DNA from 2 places in the Streptomyces cyanogenus genome. Region 1 is predicted to be linked to the other one. Evidence: riboswitches for the same ligand, from Rfam matches in the RefSeq annotation. Region 1 holds a riboswitch; the other holds the start of a gene.
What was found. Region 1 has a riboswitch for cyclic di-AMP ahead of S1361_RS19065 (M23 family metallopeptidase). Riboswitches for the same ligand answer to the same signal wherever they lie in the genome.

Region 2: linked by a shared signal. The riboswitch ahead of S1361_RS33365 (M23 family metallopeptidase) and the one ahead of S1361_RS19065 (M23 family metallopeptidase) in region 1 are both predicted to bind cyclic di-AMP.

Annotation. Positions count from the first base shown of each region.
Region 1 is NZ_CP071839.1:4,240,645-4,247,992, reverse strand. It holds gene S1361_RS19080 (dihydrofolate reductase family protein) at 1-851, shown strand, start outside; tRNA gene S1361_RS19075 (tRNA-Met) at 1,004-1,077, opposite strand; gene S1361_RS19070 (PP2C family protein-serine/threonine phosphatase) at 1,202-2,383, shown strand; cyclic di-AMP (ydaO/yuaA leader) riboswitch at 2,629-2,795, shown strand; gene S1361_RS19065 (M23 family metallopeptidase) at 2,805-3,833, shown strand; gene S1361_RS19060 (aldo/keto reductase) at 3,919-4,863, shown strand; gene S1361_RS19055 (PrsW family intramembrane metalloprotease) at 4,923-6,218, opposite strand; gene trmB (tRNA (guanosine(46)-N7)-methyltransferase TrmB) at 6,261-7,097, opposite strand; gene lhgO (L-2-hydroxyglutarate oxidase) at 7,137-7,348, opposite strand, start outside.
Region 2 is NZ_CP071839.1:7,439,479-7,446,826, reverse strand. It holds gene S1361_RS33375 (TetR/AcrR family transcriptional regulator) at 1-155, shown strand, start outside; gene S1361_RS33370 (SGNH/GDSL hydrolase family protein) at 536-1,321, opposite strand; gene S1361_RS33365 (M23 family metallopeptidase) at 1,487-2,371, opposite strand; cyclic di-AMP (ydaO/yuaA leader) riboswitch at 2,377-2,569, opposite strand; gene S1361_RS33360 (alpha-galactosidase) at 2,839-4,911, opposite strand; gene S1361_RS33355 (tyrosine-protein phosphatase) at 5,083-5,880, shown strand; gene S1361_RS33350 (DUF6126 family protein) at 5,895-6,017, opposite strand; gene S1361_RS33345 (helix-turn-helix domain-containing protein) at 6,014-6,643, opposite strand; gene S1361_RS33340 (aspartate aminotransferase family protein) at 6,724-7,348, opposite strand, start outside.

The DNA.
Region 1 (7,348 bases):
CGGCCGCCAACTTCTGGCACACCGGTGGCGAGAAGCTCGTCTACAGCACCGACCGGGGCGCCGAGCGGGCCGCCCGCCTCCTCGGGGGCACCGCCGACGTCGTCCCGCTCGGCCCCGCCCTGGACTGGCGGGCCCTGCTGGAGCACCTGCACGACGTGCGCGGGGTCACACGCCTGATGGTCGAGGGCGGTGGCACGATCCACACCCAGCTCGTCCAGCAGGGCCTCGCCGACGAGCTCCAGCTGGTCCTCGCCCCGCTGTTTGTCGGCGACCCCGCGGCCCCGCGCCTGTTCGGACCGGGCGCCTACCAGGCCGGACGCCTGCGCCTGCTCGACACGAGCCGGATCGAGGACGTCGTCCTCATGCGGTACGCGCCCACGGCCCCCGGCACCGGCCCGCTGCCCACCGCCGCGGACCGCCACTGGCTGCGCACCGCCTGCGAGCTGGCCGCGCAGTGCCCGCCGTCGGAGACGGCGTTCAGCGTCGGTGCGGTGGTGGTGGCCGGGGACGGCACGGAGCTGGCGCGCGGGTACTCGCGCGAGGGGGCCGATCCGGTGGTGCACGCGGAGGAGGCGGCGCTCGCGAAGATCGCTCCGAATGACTCACGGCTGGCCGGTGCGACGGTGTACAGCAGCCTGGAGCCCTGCGCTCGGCGTGCGTCCCGGCCGGCGCCCTGTGCGGAGCTGATCCTGCGGGCCGGGGTGCGAAGGGTCGTCACCGCGTGGCGTGAGCCCGACACGTTCGTCCAGGCGGCCGACGGGACGGGGGTTCTCGTCGCGGGGGGTGCGCGGGTCGTCGTGCTGCCCGAGCTGGAGGATCTCGCCAAGGCGCCGAACGTCCACCTGCTGTGAGCGTCCCGTCCGCTCCGTCGGCTGCTTCGTACGCGGCCGTGGGTGCGGTGGGGCCGGTCGTGCGGTTCCCCGCGCCCCTTCCGGGGGCGCTCCGGCCGGCCGGAAACACCCAGGGCCCGGAATCCAGTGGATTCCGGGCCCTGAGTCTTCAGTAGCGGGGACAGGATTTGAACCTGCGACCTCTGGGTTATGAGCCCAGCGAGCTACCGAGCTGCTCCACCCCGCGTCGTTGTGACTCCAGTGTACGTCATGCGCGGGACCACTCGCACACCCCTTTCGGCCCACAGCGGTCGCCCGGTGTCCCGGGGCCCGGAAACCTGGAAGCACGTCGGACATGTGGGAGACACGCGGTGCGCCCTGGAAAGGTGGAGGAGAGCCCGTACGCCAGGGCGGGCGATCGGCCTCCCGGCGATCCCGTGCCCGACCCGGGCGTCGGCGCCGAACCCGCGCCGGTGCGCGCCCGCCGCCGCCCGGGGCCGCGCGGCCTGGCCCGCGCCCTGCCCGCGCTCCTCGTCGTCTGCGGCGTCCTGTACGGCCTGCTGACCCCCCAGGACTTCACTCCGGTCCCGTTCTTCACCGCCGCCCCGCTGGTCGCCGCCCCCCTGTCCGCGCTGCGCACCACCGTGCTCGCCGGCCTCGCGTCCCTCGCCGCCGCCTACGCCGTGCACGACGACGCCGGTGCCCACCCGACCGTGAGCACCGTCACCGACGTGGTCACCGTGGCCACGGTCGCCCTGCTGGCCGCCGCGATCAACCGGGTGGTCCGGCGCGGCGACCGGCAGCTCGCCTCCGCCCGGGAGGTCGCCGAGGCCGCCCAGCGGGCCGTCCTGCCGGAGCCGGACGCCCGGATCGGCGGCTTCGAGATCGCCGCCCGTTACGAGGCCGCCCGGCGGGACGCGTTCATCGGCGGCGACCTGTACGCGGTGCAGGACACTCCGCACGGCGTCCGGCTGGTCGTCGGGGACGTGCGCGGCAAGGGGATGGGGGCGGTGGCCGCCGTCGCCGTGGTGATCGGCGCGTTCCGCGAGGCGGCCGAGCAGGAGGCGACCCTGGAGCAAGTGGCCGAGCGGCTGGAGCGGGCGCTGGCCCGCGAGGGCACCCGGCGCGACGGGATCGACGCCCTGGAGGGGTTCACCACCGCGGTCCTCGCCGAACTCCCGCACGGCGAGGGCCTCGTACGGATCGTCAACCGCGGCCACCCACCGCCGCTGCTGCTGCACGCCGACGGCACCCTGCGCACCCTCGCCCCCGCCGAGCCCGCGCTGCCGCTCGGCATGGGCGACCTGGGCCGGTGGCCGGACCGGGCCACCGAGGCCGGCTTCCCGAGCGGAGCCACCCTGCTCCTCCACACCGACGGCCTGTCCGAGGCCCGGGACGCCCACGGCCGGTTCTACGATCCCGAGCGGCGGCTCGCCGGGCGCACCTTCCCCGGTCCCACCGCGCTGCTCGACCGGCTCGCCGCGGAGGTGCGCCGGCACTGCGGCGGCGGCATGACCGACGACATGGCGCTGCTCGCCGTACGACGGCCCTGAGGGCCGTCACCGACGGTGAGCGGACGAGCGCCCTCCGCATAACATCTGAGTCACCATCAAAACCGGAAGTGACTGCTGAACTCTCCCGTACTCCGGTCAACTCGCCCGTTTTGGCGGAGTAGTGGCCGATAGCTCCATCGGCAAAAAGGTTAATGATCAAGCCGGACGGCTTGGAAAGTGACTGGCAGGTCTATTAACGTTCGATAACGCAGCGCGGTCGTCCCAGCCGTCACAAGAGGCGGCTCCGTGCGCACGCGCCGAATCCCGCAAGGGAACCGGGGAACCACCACCTTGGGGTGAATCACGCGGACGCCGTCGTGAACTCATGGAGTCCACGACCGGTATACGCGCGTAGGAGACCTTCCTGCTCCGAACCCGTCAGCTAACCCGGTAGGCGGAGGAAGGAAAGGAGTACGCCCGCGTGGCGTCCAACCGGCCTGCCCCAGAAGCCCCGTTCATACCGGCTCAGCGCGAGACCTTCGGCTACGGTTCCTACCGCGCCGAGGAGGGCCCCTGGGAGGAGTGGAACCCGACCGAGGACTCCGTCGCCCCGGTCCGTGGCCGGCACCGCGTCGCCAAGCAGCGGGGCGGCTTCGCGCGCAGCTCCACCGTCCTCGGCGTCGGCGTCATGGCCGCGGTCGGCGCGGGCGGCATGGCGAGCGCCAACACCGGCAAGCCGCCGGTCTCCGTCTCCCTGCCGGACCTGCCCTCCGTCGGCTCCCTCTTCGACGACGGCTCCGACGACGCCCCGGCCGCCGAGGCCACCACCACGCTCAGCAGCGTCGGCGTGGCCACCGTCGACGGCGAGCACGGCTCCGACGCGGGCGAGGCCCTGCGTAACCGGATCATGGCCCAGGCCGAGCAGCAGCAGGGCCAGGCCGAGAGCAAGGCCACCGCCGTCGCGCTCGCCGCCGCCGAGAAGCAGGCCGCCGACACCGCCGCCCGGGCCGAGAAGGAAGCCGCCGCCAAGGCCGCCGCGGCCAAGGAGAAGGCGGAGGCCGCCGCCGAGAAGAAGGCGGAGGAGGAGCGGCTGGCCCGGCTGGCCAAGCAGTACACGCTGCCGACCTCCTCGTACACGATCACCTCGACCTTCGGTCAGGCCGGTTCGATGTGGTCCTCCGGCTACCACACCGGTCTCGACTTCGCCGCCCCCACCGGCACCCTGATCAAGGCCGTCCACAGCGGCACGATCACGGAGGCGGGCTGGGCCGGCGCCTACGGCTACCGCACGATCCTCACCCTGGACGACGGCACCGAGCTGTGGTTCTGCCACCAGTCCTCGATCAACGTCAAGGCCGGCCAGAAGGTCTCCACCGGTGAGGTCATCGGCCGCGTCGGCGCCACCGGCAACGTCACCGGCCCGCACCTGCACCTGGAGGTCCACCCCGGCGGCCAGCCCACCGGGATCGACCCCATGGCGTGGCTGCGCGGCAAGGGCCTCACCCCCTGACGCCTGCGCTCCGCGCGGGACGCCGTGCAGGAATTCGACACCGGTGGCGGGATGCGATCTTCCGCCGCCGGTGTTGACCTGTCGTATGACGTCACTTCGCACACTGGGCTCTTCCGATCTCGAGGTCTTCCCGCTCTGCCTGGGCGGCAACGTCTTCGGCTGGACCGCGGACGAACAGGCCTCCTTCGCCGTCCTCGACGCCTACACGGCGGCCGGCGGCAACTTCATCGACACCGCCGACGCCTACTCCGCCTGGGTCGAGGGCAACCAGGGCGGCGAGTCCGAGACGATCATCGGCAAGTGGGTCAAGGCCCGCGGCAACCGCTCCGACGTCGTCATCGCCACCAAGGTCAGCCAGCACCCCGAGTACCAGGGGCTGTCCGCCGCCAACATCAGGGCCGCGGCCGACGCCTCCCTGCGTCGCCTGGACACCGACCACATCGACCTCTACTACACCCACTACGACAAGCCCGAGGTGCCGGTCGAGGAGATCATCGGCGCGCTCGACGAGCTGGTGAAGGCCGGCAAGGTCCGGCACATCGCCGCCTCCAACATCACCCCCGAACGCCTCCGGGCCTCCCTGGAGTTCTCCGACCGCGAGGGCCTCGCCCGCTACGTCGCCCTCCAGCCGCACTACAACCTGGTCTCCCGGGACACCTACGAGGGCCCGCTGCAGGACCTGGCCGCCCGTGAGGGCCTGGCCGCCGTCCCGTACTTCTCCCTCGCCTCGGGCTTCCTCACCGGCAAGTACCGGCCCGGTACGACCGTCGACAGCGCCCGCGCCGGCGGGGCGCAGAAGTACGCCGGCTCGGAGCGCGGCCAGCGGGTCCTGGCCGCCCTGGACGAGATCGCCGCCGCCCACGAGGCCCCGGTCGCCACCGTCGCCCTGGCCTGGCTCGCCGCCCAGCCGACGATCACGGCCCCGATCGCCTCGGCGCGGACGGTGGAACAGCTGCCGGCGCTGCTGGGGGTGGCGGAACTGACGCTGACGGATGCCGAGGTGACCCGGCTGACCCAGGTCTCCGCCTAGCCTTCCCCCACCGCGGCGGCCCGGCCCGGCGGTGCCGAACCCTCGTCGGCCGGCCGCGCCTACGTCCGGTACGGGTTGTACGCGGCGTACGGCACCGCCGGGTACCCGTACGGCGCCGCGCCCCAGTGCGCCGGCGCCGGTACGGAGGCCCGGCTCGCGTACTCCAGGGCCGGCCGGGCCACGTGCCTGCGCTTCCACAGCTCGTCCAGCAGCTCCCGCTCCCGTACGACGAAGTCGGCCCCGGTCTTCCCCGCCCGCCCCCGGTGCCGCAGGAAGGCCAGCGCGGTGGCGTCCGCCTCGTACCGGGCGACCTCCCGCGCCGCCGGGCGCCCCTGGTGGTGCCGGGCGTAGTCCCGGGCCATCCGGCGTGCCCGCATCGACCCGAGCGCGAACGGCTCGGCCGGACCCAGCCACCCGGCGAGCACATACGCCGGCAGCTCCGCCCGCACGGTGCGCAGCTCCCGCTGCCGGGTCCAGATCGCCAGCCAGGTCAGCAGCGCGAACGCGGGCACCATGAAGGCGCCGTAGACGGCGAAGAAGCCGTACTCGCCGAAGGTGGAGGAGCCGTTCCAGAAGGCGTGCATGCCCATCGCGAGCAGCAGGCCGCAGACCGGCAGCAGGATCCGCCGCAGGTGCTGCCGCTCGGCGGACAGCGCGGCGATGCCGAAGCCGATGCCGGTGAGCACGGTGAACAGGGGGTGCGCGAACGGGGACATCACGATGCGCACGAAGAAGGTGGCGGCGGTGACGGAGGCGATGCCGCGGTCGCCGGTGAGCTGGTCGGTCCCGAAGGCCGTACCGAGGTAGAGGATGTTCTCGGTGAACGCGAAGCCGGTGGCGGTGACCCCCGCGATCACCACCCCGTCCACGATCCCGGTGAAGTCGCGCCGGCGGAAGAGGAAGACCAGCAGCACGGCGGCGGCCTTCGCGGACTCCTCCACGATCGGGGCTATCACCGTCGCGCCGAGCGTGTCGGCGCCGGCCGGGTCCGCCGTCGAGGTGGCTATCCACTTGGTCGCGAAGCTGTTGGCCACGATCGCTATCAGCGCCGCCGCGCAGGCTCCCCAGGCGAAGGAGAAGACCAGGTTCCGCCAGGGGCCCGGCTGAACCCGGTCCAGCCACCGGAAGGCGGCTATCAGCCAGGGCACGGGCAGCACCGCCAGCCCGAGCCCGACGAGGAAGCCCTCCGTGCCGGTCTGCCGCCGCACGAGCGCCAGGATGACCAGGCCGGACAGCACCAGCAGGGAACTCAGTGCTCCGTACCGCACCCACCTGCGCTGCCACCAGTGCGGGTGGCGGAGCACACCGTCGCCGGGGCTCGGGGAGTACGTCGGAAACGGAGGACTGGTGGCCACGGCATCGACCCTAACGGTGGCGGGACGAGGGGCTGGAGCGGATTACCGGTCCTGCCCGGCGGTGCTGTGCGGAACGCGCCGGAACAGCAGGTCTCGCACCACATGTCCCTTGTCCAGTCCCTGTCCCTCGAAACGGGTCAGCGGCCGGAAGTCGGGGCGCGGCGCGAAGCCGCCGTGCGGCTGGGTGTTCTCGAAGTCGGGGTGCGCGGTGAGCACCTCCAGCATCTGCTCGGCGTACGGCTCCCAGTCGGTCGCGCAGTGCACGATCGCGCCGGGCTTCAGCCGCGTCGCGGCGAGCGTCAGGAACTCGGGCTGGATGAGCCGCCGCTTGTGGTGCCGCTTCTTGGGCCACGGGTCGGGGAAGTAGACGCGCAGCCCGTCCAGCGCGTCCGGGCGGAGCATCTCCCGGAGCAGGATGATCGCGTCGCCGTTGCCCACCCGGACGTTGGACAGGCCGTTGCGGTCCGCGAGGTTCAGCAGGTTCCCCTGGCCCGGGGTGTGCACGTCGACGGCCAGGATGTTGGTGTCCGGGTCGCCCGCGGCCATCTGCGCGGTGGCCTCGCCCATCCCGAAGCCGATCTCCAGGACCACCGGGTGGTCGTTCCCGAACAGCTCGCCGGGGTCGATCACCCGCTGCCCGTCGATGTCCAGCCCCCACAGGGGCCACAGCCGCTGCAGGGCATCGGCCTGCCCGGCCGTCACCCGGCTCCGCCGCGGCTGGAAGCTGCGGATCCGCCGCTCGAAGTGCGACCCGGCGGGATCCGCCTTGGGGCCGTCCGGGAAGCGCGGCTCCCCCTTCGCCCGGGTGTGCCGGACGGGGACACCGGGGGCGTGGGGTGCCGAGAGCGGGGCTTCGGGGGTGTTCAGCGAGTCAGACACAGTAAGACCGATTTTACGGCGCCCCGCGCGGGTGCCCGCTCAGCCGGCCGCCGCGAGCATCTCCAGCACCCGGCGCCCGACCTCCCGCCCGATCGGCAGCGAGGCCGTCGCCGCCGGGGACGGGGCGTTGAGCACGTGCACCGCCCGCGCTCCCTCCCGGATCAGGAAGTCGTCCACCAGGGTTCCGTCCCGCAGCACCGCCTGCGCCCGCACCCCGGCCGGAGCCCGCACCAGATCCCCGGCCTCCACAC
Region 2 (7,348 bases), 3.2 Mb from region 1:
CACTGCGGCTGACCGCGCTGCTGGACGGCCTGGCGGTACAGCTGACGTCGTACCCGGGCGCGGTGGCGCGCTCCCGCGCACAGGAGTGGGTGGACGACGCCCTCGCCCGGGAACTGGGCCTGGACCGGAAGACGTTGACCGAACAGGCACGGTGACCGAGGGGCACGGTGACCAACGGGCGCGATGCGCACGGCGGGCACGGTGACCACGCAGGCACGATAGGCGCACGGGCACGGTGGAGCGCACGGGCACGGTGACCACGCAGGCACGATGCGCAGGGCGGGCACGGTGACCACGCAGGCACGATGGGCGCATGGGCACGGTGGAGCGCACGGGCACGGTGACCACGCAGGCACGATGCGCAGGGCGGGCACGGTGACCACGCAGGCACGATGGGCGCACGGGCACGGTGACCGAGCGGGCCGCACCCCGCACACCGCCCCGCATCCCACCGGCCGCGCATCCCACCCGCCCCGGACCACTGGCCCGGCCACGCCCCGCCGACCCCGGCAGGCGGCAGGGCGCGGTGTGCCGGTCAGGCCACCGAGGCGATGCGCATCTTGATGTCGTCCGGGGAGAGGGTGCCCTTGGCGGTGACATGGTCGCCGGAGGACTCGCCGCGCAGGCGGCGGCCGATCCAGGGGACGAGGTACTCGCGGGCCCAGTGGACGTCGTCGCGGCGGATGTCCAGCGTGCCCCGGGGCGGCAGCGGCGGCCACGGCTGCTCCGGGTCGGCCGGGACGTCCAGGCCGAGAGCCTGTCCGGCGCGCAGCGCCACGCGCGTGTGGCCCTCGGGCGACAGGTGCAGCCGGTCGTTGTCCCAGGCCCTGCGCTCCTGCACGGACTTCAGGGACCACAGGTCGAGGACGGGACAGCCGTACCGGTCGGCGATGGCCCGGACGTGCCCGTTGTAGGTGGCGATCTTGCCGCGCAGATGCTTCAGCACGGGCACGCCCCGGGTGTCGAAGCCGGTCGCCACCAGCACGGTTCCCGCGGCCTCGGTCAGCCGGGCCACGGCGCGTTCGAAGCGCTCGGCGACCTCGTCCGGGTCGGTGCCCGGGCGGATGATGTCGTTGCCGCCCGCGCAGAAGGAGACCAGGTCGGGGGCGAGTTCGACGGCCTTGGGAAGCTGGTCGGCCACGATCTGGTCCAGCAGCTTCCCGCGCACGGCGAGGTTGGTGTACTGGAAGTCCCCCTCGGGGCGCCGGTCGGCGAGCAGTACCGCGAACCGGTCGGCCCAGCCCACGAACGCCCCGTCGGGGCCGGGGTCGCCCACGCCCTCGGTGAAGCTGTCCCCCACCGCCACGTACGACCCGATCACTGATGCGTTGTCATTCTTCGAATCGTCTGCCACGTCGGACCATGATTCACCTTCCGATGTGACCTACGCGACCGTAGGCCGGGGTTGACGAACGGTGAGATGAGCCACTCTTAAATAATTTGCCAAGCCAGGAATAGGCGGTGCCGGACAGTCGGACGACGGGGGTCAGCCGACGGGGACGCCGTGCGCGCGAAGGTAGGCGACCGGGTCCACGTCCGATCCGTAGTCCGGCGTGGTGCGGATCTCGAAGTGCAGGTGCGGGCCGGTGACGTTGCCGGTGGCGCCGGACAGGCCGACCTGCCGGCCCGCGGTCACGGTCTGGCCGGCCGAGACGGAGAGCTGCGAGAGGTGGGCGTACTGGGCGTAGTGGCCGTCGTTGAGCTTGAGGACGACCTGGTTGCCGTACGCGCCGCCCCAGCCGGCGGAGACGACGGTGCCCGCGGCGACGGCCTTGAGGGGGGTGCCGGTCGGGACGACGAAGTCGACGCCGGTGTGGTAGCCGCTGGACCACATGCTGCCGGCGACGTGGTAGCCGGTGCCGATGGTGGCGCCGGCCACCGGCAGGGTGTAGCCGGCGGAGGCGGTCTGCGCGGTGCCGGACCCGGCCGGCTGGGCGGGCTTCGGGGCGGCCGGCCGGGCGGGCTTCGGGGTGGCGGACTCGGTGCGGGCCGGCGCGGCCTGCGTGCCGAGGCTGAGCTTCAGGCCCGGGTGAATGAGCGCCGGGTCGGCGCCGATGGCCTGCCGGTTGTCGTCGTAGAGCCGCTGCCAGCCGCCGCTGACGTGCTGCTCCTCGGCGATCCTGGCGAGGCAGTCGCCGCCGCGCACGGTGTAGGTGCGCACGCCCGCCTCCGGCTGGGCGGCGGTCTTGCCTGCCGTCTCCGGGAGGGACCGCACGGCCGCTTCGGACACGGACTGCGCGGGGGTCGCGGCGTGCGCCCCGGTGGCCCCGACGAGCGGGAGGGCGAGGGCGGCGCCACCGGTACCGGCGGCGGCGAGGGAGCGGGAAAAACGCGGGGTCTTGGGGCGTCGGTGCTTACCCTTGGCGGGCATGGCGCTGTTCCTCTCCGGCGCCTGCGAGGTCAGCTGTCGGGTTCGGGCTGGAGCTGCCCGGCCGTGCGCGCACGGCTGCACCCCTAGCCTGTCGCGGAGACCGGGACAGGCAGTCGTACCTGGTGGGTCCCCCGCTCCTGCCGTCACGGGTCATGAGTGGGGAGTCCGGACGGCGGCAGGATTCGGCGTTCCGTCCGGTTGGGTGGCGAACGTAAGCGAGTGGAACGCACGGAAACAAGCATCCGCCTTCGACCGTGGGGTGTTCGGGGTGATCGGATGCGGGAATGCGCGGTCACCCTCCGTGAATTCCCGCACCCTTCACTCTGTCAATTCCCTGCTCCCGCACCATCATTACGTGGACATGACCCGCGACGCTCGGTCACGGATATGACGCTCCTCACGCAGACGCCCCAGGCCCCCTTATTACATACCGACTTGGAATGAACGTATCGATTCGGACAGATAGCTCAGATGCGGCGCAGTCGGATGACCGTCGCGTCCAAGTCGCCCTTCAGTGCGGTGTGCAGCCCGTGGTGCAGCAGCACGGCACCTCGATGCACTTCGCCCGTTTCACGGCATTCGTACGAAGCTGTCGGGTCGAGCCCGCGCAGCCGCACCGCCGGGACCGGCTCGCCGTGGTGCTGCGCCTGGAGCCAGGCGAGGACGACGGTCTCCTCGCCCCGGAGGTACTGCACGGCACCCAGGCCGCCCGCCGGGGGACGCAGCCGGTACAGCTCGCCGTGCTGTACGACCGGGCGGATCTCCTTGTACAGCTCCGCCCACCGCCGGGCCTCGGCCAGCTCCTGCGCGCTCCACTCCGTCAGGTCTCCGCCCACCCCGAGCACGCCCGCCATGGCACTGACGAACCGGAACCGCAGTGAGCTGACCCGCCCGTTGAGCTGGGTGTTGGGGCTGTCGGTGACCCAGGCCGCCATCACGCGCGCGGGATGGATCTGGGTGAACCCGTGCTGGATGGCGAGCCGGTCCAGCGGGTCGGTGTTGTCGGAGGTCCACACCTGGTCGGTGCGGCCGAGCACGCCGAGGTCGATCCGGCCGCCGCCGCCCGAGCAGGATTCGAAGGCGACCCCCGGATGGGCCGCCCGCAGCCGGTCCAGCAGGGCGTACAGGGCGCGGACGTGGTCCACCCACAGGCGCTGCGGGTACGGCTCCCCGGGCCAGCCGGCGTCGGTGAAGCAGCGGTTGAAGTCCCACTTCACATAGTCGATCGGGGCGCTGGACAGCAGGGTGTGCAGCCGCTCCCACAGGTACTCCTGCACGTCCTCGCGTGCGAGGTTGAGAACGAGCTGGTTGCGCAGTTCCGTCCGCTTACGTCCCGGTTGGTACTGCACCCAGTCGGGGTGGGCGCGGTACAGGTCGCTGTCGGGGTTGACCATCTCGGGCTCGACCCAGATGCCGAACCGCATGCCCAGGCCGTGCACCTGGTCGGCGAGGGGCTTGAGGCCGTGCGGGAAGCGGTCGGGATTGGGCGTCCAGTCGCCGAGGCCCGCGCGGTCGCTGGTGCGGGCGCCGAACCAGCCGTCGTCGACGACGAACAGCTCGATGCCGATCTCGGCGGCCCGGCGGGCGAGCGCGAGCTGCTGCTCCTCGGAGATGTCGAAGAAGGTGGCCTCCCAGGAGTTGAACAGCACGGGCCGGTCCCGGTCGGCGTCCGGGATGACGTAGGCGCGCTGGTAGGCGTGCCAGGCGCGGCTCGCGCCGCCGAAGCCGCCGTCGCTCCACAGGCCCGCGAAGACCGGGCTGGTGTACGACTCCCCGGGCGCGAGGAGCAGCAGGCCCGAGTCGTCGTGGCCGGCACCGCCGGTGATCTGCACGCGCGCGTCAGGGAGTTGGGCGACCGCGATGCGCCAGGAGCCGGACCAGCCGAGCGCGCAGCCGTAGACCTCGCCGCGCTCCTCGGTGGCGTCGGTGTCGAGGGCGACCCAGGGCAGGTGCTGGTGGCCGGTGTGACCGCGGCGACTGCCGATGACCTTCTCGCCGTAGGTGAGGGGGGCGGCGGTGAGCCGGGACTCGGCGGCCCAGCGGCCGTGCAGCTGGGACAGCCGCCAGCCCTCGCGGTCGGGCAGCGTCCAGGTGGCCGCGTCGGCCCGCAGCAGCTCCACGCGCGTGTGGCCGCCGTTCACGACGGTCACCCAGCGCTCGACCACGTCGCCGCGCATCCGGTAGTGCAGCGTGATCCCCACGCCGTCGTCGTCGAAGCGCAGCCGCAGTTCGTCGCCCTCCGTGCCGTACGACACGAACCGCCACTCGGTGCCGCGCCGCTCCTCGGTCCGGACGGACAGGGCGGGGCGGACGAAGCGGGGTCCGCCCTCGACGGGGTATTCCTCGCGGCCGTCGAGCGGGGACTCGAAGGGCCAGTAGCCGGGCAGCGAGCGCACCGCGAGCGCCTCGGCGTCGACGAGCGCGATCCGCGGCCCCCAGTGGAGGTGCAGCAGCTCGTCCGCGTCGGTGAGATGCAGCGCATAACTGCTGTTGGGGCCCGACAGGAGCCAGGTACGACCGTTTTCGGCGATGTCCACCATCGAGACCTCACAAGTGCCAACAGATCCGCGCAAGTGCAAACATCATCAGGTGCGCGCACCCCACTGGCAATGCCTGTGGACAACTCATTGCCTGAGGAAATCGATGCCGTATGGTCGACTGAGCGCCCGCCGACGAGCCGCGACGGCGGCGACCGACCGGGAGGAGCCCCCGTGACGCAGCAGGTCCCGTCGACCGAGCCGGAGCTGGCCGGAGTGCGCAATTTCCGCGATGTGGGCGGGCTGCCGACCGTGGACGGACGGCGGGTGCGTCACGGGGTCCTCTTCCGCAGCGGCCATCTCGCGCACGCGACGCAGGAGGACGCGGCCTTCCTCGCCTCCCTGGGCCTGCACACGGTCTTCGACTTCCGCAACGCGGCCGACCAGAAGCTGGAGGGCCCCGACGTCGAGCTGCCCGGCGTGCGGTACGTGAACCTGCCGCTGAGCGACCCGGCGGACGGCGCCGCGTTCTGGAAGATGGTCCGCGAGGGCGACCTCGACCAGCTGCGCGCGATCCTGGACGACGGCAAGGGCGCGGCGCGGATGATCGCCTCCTACCGGAAGATCGTCACCGAGCGCACGGCCGAGCACTCCCGTGTGCTGCACGCGCTCGCCGACGACAGCGTGCCCGCGCTGATGCACTGTGCGGCCGGCAAGGACCGCGCGGGCATCTCCGTGGCGGTGACGCTGCTCGCCGTGGGGGTGGAGCGGGACGCGATCCTCGCCGACTACCTGGAGTCGGCCGCCGGGCACCGGCGCTACAAGGTCCGCCGCAGCGGCAGCGCCGACACCGCGTACACCCCGGAGGTGATGGAGCTGCTCGACCCGCTATTCGACGCCCGCGCCGAGTACCTGGAGGCGGCCTTCACGAGCATCGAGCAGACCTGGGGCGACGTGGACACGTACCTGGCGCGGGGCCTGGGCTTCTCGGCCGAGTCCCGCGACCGGCTGCGCGAGCGCCTGCTGCACTGACCCGGGTACCGGGATCAGCCCTTGCCGCCCACCGCGAACAGCAGGTAGAGGAAGGCGGCCAGGACGTGCCCGAGGGCGATGTAGATGATCAGCCGGATCCACAGGGAACGGGGGAACTTCTCCTCGAAGTCGCTCATGGCAGCTCTCCGGTCGGCGCGCCCAGACACAGCGTGGCCGTGGGGCTCTGCAGCAGGGTGTGGACGAACAGCAGCTCCACGCCGTCGTGGTCCTCGGCGGCGAGGCGGTGCGGGGTGAGCGAGTCGAAGTGCGCGCTGTCACCGGGTCCGAGCAGGTGCGCGGTGTCGCCGAGCCGCAGCCGCAGCCGCCCGGTGAGGACGTAGAGCCACTCCTCGCCGGGGTGGACGCGCACGATGTCGCCCTGCGAGCCGTACGGCACCCGCACCCGCAGGGCCTGCATGCCGCGGCCGGGCGCGCCGGCCTGGACGTACGTCCAGCCGCCCGCCCGGGTCGGCTCCATGTCGGCGGCCCGCACGATCGCGTCCCGGTCGGCGACCGTCTCGCCGAGCAGCTCGGAGACGGTCGTACCGTAGATACGGGCGAGCGCGAGGAGCATCGGCAGCGACGGCTGGCGGTGTCCGGTCTCCAGGCGGGACAGATGGGCCGGCGAGAGCCCGGCGGCGCGGGCCGCGGCCTCCAGTGTGAGACCGGCGCGCCGGCGCAGGGAGCGCAGCTGCGGCGCGACGGCGGACAGGCCGTCGTCCGGGGCTGGGCCCGGCGCCGGCGCGGCGTCTGAGGCGTTCATGTCTCCATTGAGCCGCAGCCTTGCCCGTGGGGCAATTTTCTTGCCTCACAGGCAAAGATTCCCCAGTCCCGCCGCCGCGGTCAGCGGTTGGCCACCGCCTGCTTGATCAGGGTCTTGCCGAAGTCCCACATCAGGCCGCCGCCGCTGTGCGCGTCGTCCATCACGGCGGTGAAGGCCTCCACGAAGCGCTCCACGTCCGTCTCGTCGACGACCAGCGGCGGGATGAGCTTGATCACCTCCAGGTGGTCGCCGGAGACCTGGGTGAGGATCCGGTGCTTCTGCAGCAGCGGTACGACGACCATCTGCGCGAACAGGCCCTTGCGGGCCGCCTGCAGCATGGTCCAGCGGCTGCGCAGCTTCAGCGAGGACGGCTTGCCGAACTCGATGCCGATCATCAGGCCCCGGCCGCGGACGTCGGCGAGCAGCTCGTACGTGTCGATCAGCGCGGTGAGCCGGGACTTCAGCAGCTCGCCCGTCCGGCGCACGCCGGCCACGATCTGCTCGTTCTCCATGACCGACAGCACGGCGAGCCCGCACGCCATCGCCTGGGCGTTGGAGCCGAAGCTCGCCGAGTGCACCAGCACCCGGTCCATGGACGAGTAGACCTTCTTGAAGATCCACTCTTTGCCCAGGGTGGCGCCGACGGGCACATAGCCGCCGGACAGGGCCTTGGCCACGCACACCAGGTCGGGTTCGACACCGTCC